Regions from separate parts of the Streptomyces sp. NPDC050546 genome, predicted to be linked through region 2. Evidence: riboswitches for the same ligand, from Rfam matches in the RefSeq annotation. Region 2 holds a riboswitch; each other region holds the start of a gene.
What was found. Region 2 has a riboswitch for cyclic di-AMP ahead of ACIBK5_RS41595 (M23 family metallopeptidase). Riboswitches for the same ligand answer to the same signal wherever they lie in the genome.
Positions count from the first base shown of each region.

Region 1: it holds a riboswitch for cyclic di-AMP, as region 2 does, so the genes downstream of both, ACIBK5_RS13000 (NlpC/P60 family protein) here and ACIBK5_RS41595 (M23 family metallopeptidase) in region 2, are expected to answer to the same signal.
Region 3: it holds a riboswitch for cyclic di-AMP, as region 2 does, so the genes downstream of both, ACIBK5_RS10440 (transglycosylase family protein) here and ACIBK5_RS41595 (M23 family metallopeptidase) in region 2, are expected to answer to the same signal.

Region 1 covers NZ_JBITGX010000004.1:430,532-433,782, reverse strand. The annotation lists gene pcrA (DNA helicase PcrA) at 1-1,211, opposite strand, end outside; cyclic di-AMP (ydaO/yuaA leader) riboswitch at 1,515-1,673, shown strand; gene ACIBK5_RS13000 (NlpC/P60 family protein) at 1,682-2,860, shown strand; gene ACIBK5_RS12995 (hypothetical protein) at 2,937-3,251, shown strand, end outside.
Region 2 covers NZ_JBITGX010000028.1:21,651-24,901, reverse strand. The annotation lists gene ACIBK5_RS41610 (MarR family transcriptional regulator) at 1-136, opposite strand, end outside; gene ACIBK5_RS41605 (dihydrofolate reductase family protein) at 234-1,361, shown strand; tRNA gene ACIBK5_RS41600 (tRNA-Met) at 1,445-1,518, shown strand; cyclic di-AMP (ydaO/yuaA leader) riboswitch at 1,813-1,969, shown strand; gene ACIBK5_RS41595 (M23 family metallopeptidase) at 1,981-3,015, shown strand; gene ACIBK5_RS41590 (aldo/keto reductase) at 3,149-3,251, shown strand, end outside.
Region 3 covers NZ_JBITGX010000003.1:521,550-524,800, reverse strand. The annotation lists gene eno (phosphopyruvate hydratase) at 1-644, opposite strand, end outside; gene ACIBK5_RS10440 (transglycosylase family protein) at 930-1,631, opposite strand; cyclic di-AMP (ydaO/yuaA leader) riboswitch at 1,636-1,802, opposite strand; gene ACIBK5_RS10435 (transglycosylase family protein) at 2,031-2,987, opposite strand; gene ACIBK5_RS10430 (cytochrome P450) at 3,117-3,251, opposite strand, start outside.

The DNA of each region.
Region 1 (3,251 bases), on a different contig from region 2:
GTGTCGGCTACATAGCCGGTGATCTGCGCGCCCGTGCCCGCGTTGGTCCACAGGTTCTTGGGGCGGCGGGACTCGTTGCGCTCGATGACCGCGTTGGCCGCGCTCAGGATCGTCTGTGTGGAGCGGTAGTTCTGCTCCAGCAGGATCGTCGTCGCGTCCGGGTAGTCCTCCTCGAACTGGAGGATGTTGCGGATCGTCGCGCCGCGGAAGGCGTAGATCGACTGGTCGGCGTCACCCACCACGCACAGCTCGGCGGGCGGCAGGTCGTCCGCGCTGGGCGGTACGTCGACGGGGTGCTCGGAGGTGCCCACGAGCTCCCGGACGAGGGCGTACTGGGCGTGGTTGGTGTCCTGGTACTCGTCCACGAGGACGTGGCGGAAGCGGCGGCGGTAGTGCTCGGCGACGTCCGGGAAGGCGCGCAGCAGGTTGACCGTCGTCATGATCAGGTCGTCGAAGTCGAGGGCGTTCGCCTCGCGCAGCCGCGACTGGTACATCGCGTAGGCCTGGGCGAGGGTCTTCTCGAAGCCGTCGCCGGCCTGGGCCGCGAAGTCCTCCTCGTCGATCAGCTCGTTCTTGAGATTGCTGATCTTGGCGCTGAAGGACTTCGGCGGGAAGCGCTTGGGGTCGAGGTCCAGGTCGCGGCAGACCAGGGCCATCAGGCGCTTGGAGTCGGCGGCGTCGTAGATCGAGAAGCTCGATGTGAAGCCGAGCTTCTTGCTCTCCCGGCGCAGGATGCGTACGCAGGCGCTGTGGAAGGTCATCACCCACATGGCGTTCGCGCGCGGGCCGACGAGCTGCTCGACGCGCTCCTTCATCTCGCCGGCGGCCTTGTTGGTGAAGGTGATGGCGAGGATCTGGCCCGGGTGGGCGTCCCGCTCGGCGAGCAGGTGGGCGATGCGGTGCGTGAGCACGCGGGTCTTGCCGGAGCCGGCGCCGGCCACGATGAGCAGCGGGGAGCCGGAGTGTGTGACGGCGGCGCGCTGGTTGTCGTTCAGCCCCTCCAGGAGCGCGGCGGCATCCACCGGCGGGCGCGCGGCACCGTCCCGGTAGTAGGCGTCGCGGTCCGGCGGCACGTCGAACTTCCCACCGAACAGATCGTCCGGGACCGACTCCGGTCCGTGATCGTCCTCGGGCGGCGGCGGGGGCTCGTCCGCGGGGCCCCGCTGGGCCTGGAGGTCCGCCAGGAAGCTGTCGTCAAAGAGGCTGCTCATCGCTCTCCGAGTCTAGGGCGCCCCACTGACAGCCCGCCGCCGCCCTGAGAACATCGCCGAAAGTGCCCCCTGTCACCCTCCAGGTGTGCGTGATCACAGGCCGCTACGGCCTTCACGATTACTCCCGAATGGTGACCAACCCCCCTCGATTGATCACTCTCGGCGATACTCATGAGCAAGGTCACGGAAATGTATCGGGCATATCACCCATCAACCTTCACAAGGGCCACACGAGTTGGCTACCGTGCGAGGAGGTCACACGACCCCCACCGGCGAACGTCGCCGGGCCGCGTGGCCTCCGCCGAGTCCGGCGTGCCGCAGCGGCAGCCAGAGCCGGGGACCCAACCGAGACCCCGGGGTGAATCGGCCCGACTCCCTTTCCGGAGACGGCCGTAGGGCAACCCTTCCGAACCACCCGCCCGAACCCGACAGCTAACCCGGTAGGCGGAGCATGGAAGGAGTCGCCTCCCTTGGCGTCGCACCGCAAGTCGCGTCCTACGGGTTCGCGCGTTGCAGGCATACGGACCCCCGCCCTCGCGACGGCGGCCCTCACCTCCGTGGCCCTGCTGTCCCAGTCGGCCAACGCCGCCCCAGAGGCCGACGACAAGCCCAGCCTTGAGGAAGTCGAGAAGAAGGTAGACGACCTCTACCGTCAGGCGGGATCCGCGACCGAGAAGTACAACGGAGCCAAGGAGAAGACCGCCAAGCAGCGCAAGCGCGTCGACACCCTCCTCGACGACGTCGCCGAGCGCACCCAGAAGCTGAACGAGGCGCGGGAGGAACTGGGCACCTTCGCCGCCGCCCAGTACCGCACCGGCGCCTCCGCCCCGGACACGGCGACGTTCCTGCTCGCGGACACCCCGCAGGACTACTTCGACCAGACCCAGTTGATGGACCGGATGACCGGCCGTCAGAAGGTGGCGGTCGACGACTACGTCACCCAGCAGTCAGAGACGATGGAGAAGCGTCGGGAGGCCGCCGAGAGCCTCGAGACGCTCACCGAGTCACAGGGCGACCTGAAGACGGCCAAGGCGACCGTCCAGAGGAAGCTCGCCGACGCGCGCGAGCTGCTGTCGAAGCTGACCGCCGAGGAGAAGGCGCGGCTCGCGGCGATCGAGAAGGAGAAGCAGGAGGAGGCCGCCCGCAAGGCCGCCGAGCTGGCCCGGCAGCAGGCCGAGCAGCAGAAGGAGCGGGAAGCCGCGCAGCAGGAGGCCGCCCAGCAGCAGGACAGCGGCTCCTCCTCGTCGACGGGCTCGTCCTCGTCGTCCACCGCGCCCGACTCCTCGTACGCCACCAAGGCCGAGAAGGCACTCGCCTTCGCCCGCGCCCAGATCGGCAAGCCGTACGTCTGGGGCGCCACCGGCCCCGGCTCCTACGACTGCTCCGGGCTCACCCAGGCCGCCTGGAAGGCCGCCGGGGTGACCCTGCCGCGCACGACGTACGACCAGGTCAACGCCGGCACCACGGTCCCGCTGGCCGACGCTCAGCCCGGTGACCTGGTCTTCTTCTACGACGATGTCACCCACGTCGGCATCTACATCGGCAACGGCATGATGATCCACGCTCCGAAGCCCGGCACGTACGTGCGCGAGGAGTCGATCTACTACGACGGCGAGTCGTCGATCCACAGCGTGGTGCGGCCGGCCTGACCGGTCTCGCAGGTTTTTGTGACCCCGCGCGCGTGGCCTGCCCGTAACGCGCGCGGGGCCTCTTAGCATCGGCCCCATGCCCGGCCCCTCCCCCTCAGTCGCCTGGTGGGCGCAGCGTGCTCCGGCGGCCAGTGCCGCCGTGCTGGCGACCGGCACCCTGTCGGTCGGTCTTGAGCTGGCGGGGTACGAGGTCCTCTCACGCATCGCCCTGGTTCTGGCCTGCGCGGCCTGGCTGATGTTCGCCGCGGACTTCACCCTGCGGCTGCTGCGGGCCGGGACCAGGTGGCGGGCGTACACGCGCAGGCCGGGTGTCCTCGAGAGCGTGACGACGGCTGCCCTGACCACCGTGGCGGCGACGGCCGTCCTGGGGACCGCCTTCTCGGCGGCCGGC
Region 2 (3,251 bases):
GGATGGAGTAGTAAAGGTGCGGCATGCCGGCGTCCTGCTGGAGCTGCCGGTCGATCGCGTCCTCCAGGAGCAGTGAGGAGGCGATGTACGCGCGCCAGGCGCGTTGCTCCTCGGGGGTGAGCCAGCGAGTCGTCATGCCGCCAGTGTAGGTTTGTTTCAAACTTGAACCAAGACCCGGCGGGACATGCCCTAGGTCCCGCCCGTCCGCCGTCCCATCCGACCGGGGAGCGTCGATGCCTCACCCGTACGTCCTGCTGTCCGCCGCCGTCTCCCTCGACGGCTATCTGGACGACACCGGGCCCGAACGCCTGCTGCTGTCCGGCCCGGCCGATTTCGACCGGGTCGACGAGGTCCGGGCGTCCGTCGACGCGATCCTGGTCGGCGCCGGCACCATCCGCGCCGACAACCCGCGCCTGCTGGTCAACTCGGACGAGCGCCGCGCCGCCCGTACGGCCGCCGGCCGACCCGAGTACCCCCTCAAGGTCACCGTCAGCGGCACCGGCGACCTCGACCCGGAGGCGCGGTTCTGGCACACCGGCGGCGAGAAGGTCCTGTACACGACCGACCAGGGCGCCGAGCGTGCCCGGGCCCTCGGCCTCGCCACCGACGTGGTCCCCCTCGGTGCCGACCTCGACTGGCGCCGGCTCCTCACCCATCTGCACGACGTACGGGGCGTACGACGTCTCATGGTCGAGGGCGGCGGCCTGATCCACACCCAGCTCCTCACCCAGGGCCTCGCCGACGAACTCCAGCTCGTCCTCGCCCCGCTCTTCGTGGGCGATCCGAAGGCCCCCCGCCTCTTCGGGCCCGGCGGCTACCAGGGCGGCCGGCTCCGGCTGCTGGAGACACGTCGCATCGAGGACGTGGTCCTCATGCGCTACGAACCCACCGCCCCGGGCACCGGCTCCCTCCCCATCGCCGCCGACCACCACTGGCTGGCCCTCGCCTGCGAACTGGCGGACCTCTGCCCGCCGTCGGACACGGCGTTCAGCGTGGGCGCGGTGGTGGTCGCGGCCGACGGCACGGAACTGGCCCGCGGCCACTCCCGCGAGGGCGGCGACCCCCTCGCGCACGCCGAGGAGGCGGCCCTGGCGAAGCTCGACCCGTCCGACCCGCGCCTCGCCGGCGCCACGGTCTACAGCAGCCTGGAGCCCTGTGCCCGCCGCGCCTCCCGCCCCGCACCCTGCGCCCGGCTGCTCCTCGACGCGGGCGTACGCCGCGTGGTCACGGCCTGGCGCGAGCCGGACACCTTCGTCCAGGGCGCCGACGGCAGCGGAGTCCTGGCGGCCGGCGGGGCGGAGGTCGTCGTCCTCCCGGAGCACGAGCAGCGGGCCAAGGCCCCGAACCGTCATCTGCTGTAGGGGCGGGCGAGGGCGGATCCTGCCGCTGAGCACGACGTGGTCAAGAGTGGTCCCGCGGATGGCGTACACTGGAATCACAACGACGCGGGGTGGAGCAGCTCGGTAGCTCGCTGGGCTCATAACCCAGAGGTCGCAGGTTCAAATCCTGTCCCCGCTACTGAAGGCCGAGGGCCGGAATCCGAAAGGGTTCCGGCCCTCGGTGTATTTCTGCTTTCCGCACCGCGGTTACTGCCCGTGAGTGAAGGGCGCCGCTCCGCAGAACAACTGACACGCCGTCAATACCCAGCAGTCACTTGCGGAACGGGCAACTCGCCCGATTTGGGCCGGTCATGGCAGGTAAGTCCGCACGAAAAAGGTTAATGATCAAGTGGAATCGCTGGAATCCACTCCCCGGGTCTATTAACGTTCGATAACGCAGCGCGGTCGTCCCAGCCGTCACAGAAGGCGGCTCCGTGCGCACGCGCCGAATCCCGAAAGGGAACCGGGGAACCACCACTTGGGGTGAATCGGGCGTAAACCGCCGTGGAAGCACGGTCGGTATACGCGCGTAGGAGACCTTCCTGCTCCGAACCCGTCAGCTAACCCGGTAGGCGAGAAGGAAGGAAAGGAGTACGCCCACGTGGCGTCCAACCGGCCTGCCCCCGCGGCCCCGTTCGCGCGGAACGAGCGCGACACCGAAACTTTCGGCTACGGCGGTCAGCGCACCGACGAGGGCCCGTTCCAGGAGTGGAACCCCACCGAGGAATCCATCCGTCCCGTCCGTGGCCGGCATCGCGTCACCAAGCAGCGCGGCGGAGGCCTCGCCCGCAGCTCCACCGTCCTGGGCGTCGGCGTCATAGCCGCCGTGGGCGCGGGCGGCATGGCCAGCGCCCAGACCGGTAAGCCGCCGGTGTCCATCTCCGTGCCGGACCTGCCCTCGGTGGGTTCCCTCATCTCGGACGACGACACCCCCGCGGGCTCCTCCACTCCGCTCAGCGGCCTCGGCACGACGGCCACAGCGGACACCGAGCAGAACTCCTCCGGCGCCGGCGAGGCGCTGCGCGCCCGGATCATGGCCCAGGTCGAGCACCAGCAGGACCAGATCGACACCAAGGCCGCGCAGGACGCCGCCGACGCCGCCGAGAAGGCGGCCGCGGAAGCCGTGGCCAAGGCCAAGGAAGAGGCCAAGGCCAAGGCCGCCGAGGCCAAGAAGAAGGCGGAGGAGGCGGCCGAGAAGAAGGCCGAGGCCGAGCGGCTCGCCGCCCTCGCCAAGCAGTTCACGCTGCCGACCTCCTCGTACACCCTCACCTCGACCTTCGGTCAGGCCGGCGCCTACTGGTCCTCCGGCTACCACACGGGTCTCGACTTCGCCGCCCCCACGGGCACGCCGATCAAGGCGGTGCACAGCGGCACCATCACCGAGGCGGGCTGGAACGGCTCGTACGGCTACAAGACGGTCCTCACCCTCGATGACGGCACGGAGATCTGGTACGCGCACCAGTCCTCCATCGGCGTCAGCGTCGGCCAGAAGGTCAGCACGGGCGATGTCATCGGCCGCGTCGGCGCCACCGGCAACGTCACCGGGGCCCATCTGCACCTCGAAGTTCACTCCGGCGGTTCCAGCAGCGGGATCGACCCGATGGCGTGGCTGCGGGGCAAGGGCCTGACCCCGTAAGCGCCACAAGCCAGTCGAAGCACCGGCAGCCCTGACGACGACCCCCCGACGTCAGGGCTGCCGGTCTTTGGTTTACAGGACCTTTGCGTCCGCTCCGGAATGAGCCGCTCTGGCACGGCCGTTGACGAGAGGCATGACTTCCCTTCGCAAGCTCGGCTCCTCCGACCTCGAGATCTTCCCCCTCGCCCTCGGCGGCAACGTCTTCGGCTGGACCGCGGACGAGGCACAGTCGTTCG
Region 3 (3,251 bases), on a different contig from region 2:
TTGGAGCCGAGGTTCGGGGCGAAGCCGCCCTCGTCGCCGAGGCCGGTGGCCAGGCCCTTGCTCTTCAGGACCTTCTTCAGCGTGTGGTAGACCTCGGCGCCCCAGCGCAGGGCCTCGGAGAAGGACTCCGCGCCGATCGGGGCGATCATGAACTCCTGGATGTCCACGTTGGAGTCGGCGTGCGAGCCGCCATTCAGGATGTTCATCATCGGCACCGGCAGCAGGTGCGCGTTCGGGCCGCCCAGGTAGCGGAACAGCGGCAGGTCGCTGGCCTCGGAGGCGGCGTGGGCGACGGCGAGGGAGACGCCGAGGATGGCGTTGGCGCCGAGGGAGCCCTTGTTGTCGGTGGCGTCCAGGTCGAACATGGCCTGGTCGATCAGGCGCTGCTCGGTGGCGTCGTAGCCGACGAGCTCCGGGCCGATCTGCTCGATGACCGCGAGGACGGCCTTCTCCACACCCTTGCCGAGGTAGCGGTTCGAGTCGCCGTCGCGCAGCTCGATGGCCTCGAAGGCGCCCGTGGAGGCGCCGGACGGAACGGCGGCACGACCGGTGCTGCCGTCGTCGAGGCCGACCTCGACCTCGACCGTGGGGTTGCCTCGGGAGTCCAGGATTTCCCGGGCTACGACGACGTCGATGGACGGCACGAGCATCTCCTTCTTATGTGACGCGGGTACGCGGGTCGCGGGGACCCGGCGAGGTGCGGGCCGTGGTGGCTCGCGACATGAGCCTAACCGGCTCCGGCCGATCGGCCACCGGGTCGCCCACCCCATGGACAGAACCGAGCGTAAATTGTTTCCGAACGGAACAAAGACGGTTGTGGAAAAACCGGGCAGAAAAAACCCCGCCCCGGTGCGTACGGGGGGAAGACGCACCGGAGCGGGGAGCCCGTGGGGACGGGGGCCGCCCCCTGAGGGGCGGAGGGCCGCTGCTTACTTCAGGTGCAGCTGCTGGCCCGGGTAGATGAGGTTGGCGTCCTCGACGATGTCCTTGTTCAGCTGGAACAGCTTCTCCCAGCCGCCCTCGACCTTCTTGTCCGACGCGATCGAGCTGAGGGTGTCGCCCTTGACGACCTTGTACTCGCCGTCGCCCTTCTTGACCTTCTCGCCGGTCGGGGTGGTGACGGTCTTCTTCGCGGCCGGGCGCTCGTCGGAGCGGGAGGCCGGCTGCTGCTGGGTCTCGCGGGACTCGGTGCTCTGCTCGCTCTGCTGCGAGGAGCTGCCGGAGTCGCCGGAGTCGTCCGAGGAGGAGCCACCGCCGCTGGCGTTCGACAGGCCCTTGCCGCAGACCGGCCAGGCACCCTTGCCCTGGCCCGCGAGGACCTTCTCGCCGATCTCGATCTGCTGCTCCTTGGTGGCCTGGTCGGCGGTGGCGGCGTACTTGGTGCCGCCGTAGCCGGACCAGGTGGAGGCGGAGAACTGCAGACCGCCGTAGTAGCCGTTGCCGGTGTTGATGGACCAGTTGCCCCCGGCCTCGCACTGGGCGACGGCGTCCCACTCCGAGGCGGTGGCGGCGGAAGCGCCGCCGGCGGCCATCAGCGGGGCGGCGACAGCGGCGCCGGTGACACCGGCGACGGCGATGGCACGGCTGGCCTTGGACGGACGGCGGTGCTTGCCCTTGCTGGAAAACAGCATGGAAGGATCCCCTCACCGACGCCTGCGAGGTGAGCTGTCGGGTTCGGGCCGGTTGAGTTGCCCGGCCGCGTCCCTCCCGGGACACGGCTTCACCCCAAGCCCTTCCGGCGCAACTGGCCGGTCGGGCACCTACCTTGGGTCCCCCGCTCCTGCCTACGGCGCTTGACGCGACGACTGTTCCCGTGCGGCCGCTGGCAGGATTCGGCGTTGCGGCAGCCGGGGCTCGTGGTGACGAGCGGTCCCGACCGTAGCCACGCGATCCGCCGAATTTCAAAGACGATCAGGGCTTCTGAGATCTATCTCTCACGGGCATCAAACGGGACATTCGCCGCGAAACATGACGCGAACTCGCACGGTTTCGGGGCGACTTCCGCCCCCGTTTCCGCACTGCCCGAACAGCTACTTCCCGTCCGCTTCGCCCTCTACGGTGAGCTTCTCACCGGGGCGGATGAGGTTCGGGTCGGCACCGACGGCCTTCTTGTTGCCGTCGTAGAGCTCGTGCCATCCGCCGCTGATGTCAAGGGAGTCGGCGATGGACCAGAGGCTGTCGCCGATACCCACGATGTAGGCACCGTCGGACGCGTCGTCGGAGCCCTCGTCGCCGCGCGAGGCGTGACGGCCGGTGGACTCGTCCGTACGGCCGCTCTCGGGCGTGCGGGTTTCGTCGGCGCTGGGGCCGCGGTGACGGCCGGAGCCGGTGTCCGTTCCGGTCTCGGCGGGGGCCGAAGATTCGTCGCCCTGCCGTGAGTTGTCGGACTTGCCACCCTCGGGCGTGGCCGACGGGGAGCTGCCGGGCTCCTGGTCCTGCGCGGTGGAGTCCCCGGATTCGGGCGACTTGTCGGACTTGGAGCCTTCGTCCTGCGAAGTCGACGGCGCGCCGGAGGACGGCGAGTCGGACGGGGAAGGGGATGAGCCGAGAGAGTCGAGCAATCCGGACGAATCCGAAGAATCGGATGAGTCGCTTGAATCGGATGACTTCTTGTCCTGCTCGAGGCCGGAGAGCAGTCCGCAGGTGCGCCAGGCGCCGGCTCCCTGGTCGGCGAGGATTCTCTCGGCCACGGCTATCTGCTGGGAACGGCTGGCCAGGTCGGCGCTCGGGGCGTAGTCGAGGCCGCCGTGGTTCTCCCAGTCCTCCTGCGACAACTGCAGGCCGCCGAAGTACCCGTTGCCACTGTTCTGGCTCCAGGCACCGCCGGTCTCGCAGTCCGCGACCCGGTCCCAGGTCGTGCCGTCGGCGGCGCTGGCGCCGGAGGCCCCGAGGAGCGGGATCGCGATGGCGGAGCCGGTCACTCCGGCCGCGAGGAGGAGTGCCGGAGCCTGGCGGGGGCGACGGTGCCGACCGTTCCCGGAGAGCATACGGAGACCTTTCGCGAAGACAGCAGTGACCTGCGCGGCGCAGGTTCTCCTGGGTCGCGCTGATGATGGGTGAACGTATAGGCAGACGATCACTTGTCACAAGTTAATGCCGCGTAGATCACGTGAAGATCACAACCCTGACGGCGTGTCACCTTTGGGCGCGGGCGTGAACTCCACCGGCAGGGTGCGCAGCCCGCGCATGATCAGGCCGCCGCGCCACCTCAGCTCGGCGGGGTCGGCCGCGAGCCTCAGGTCCGGGAGACG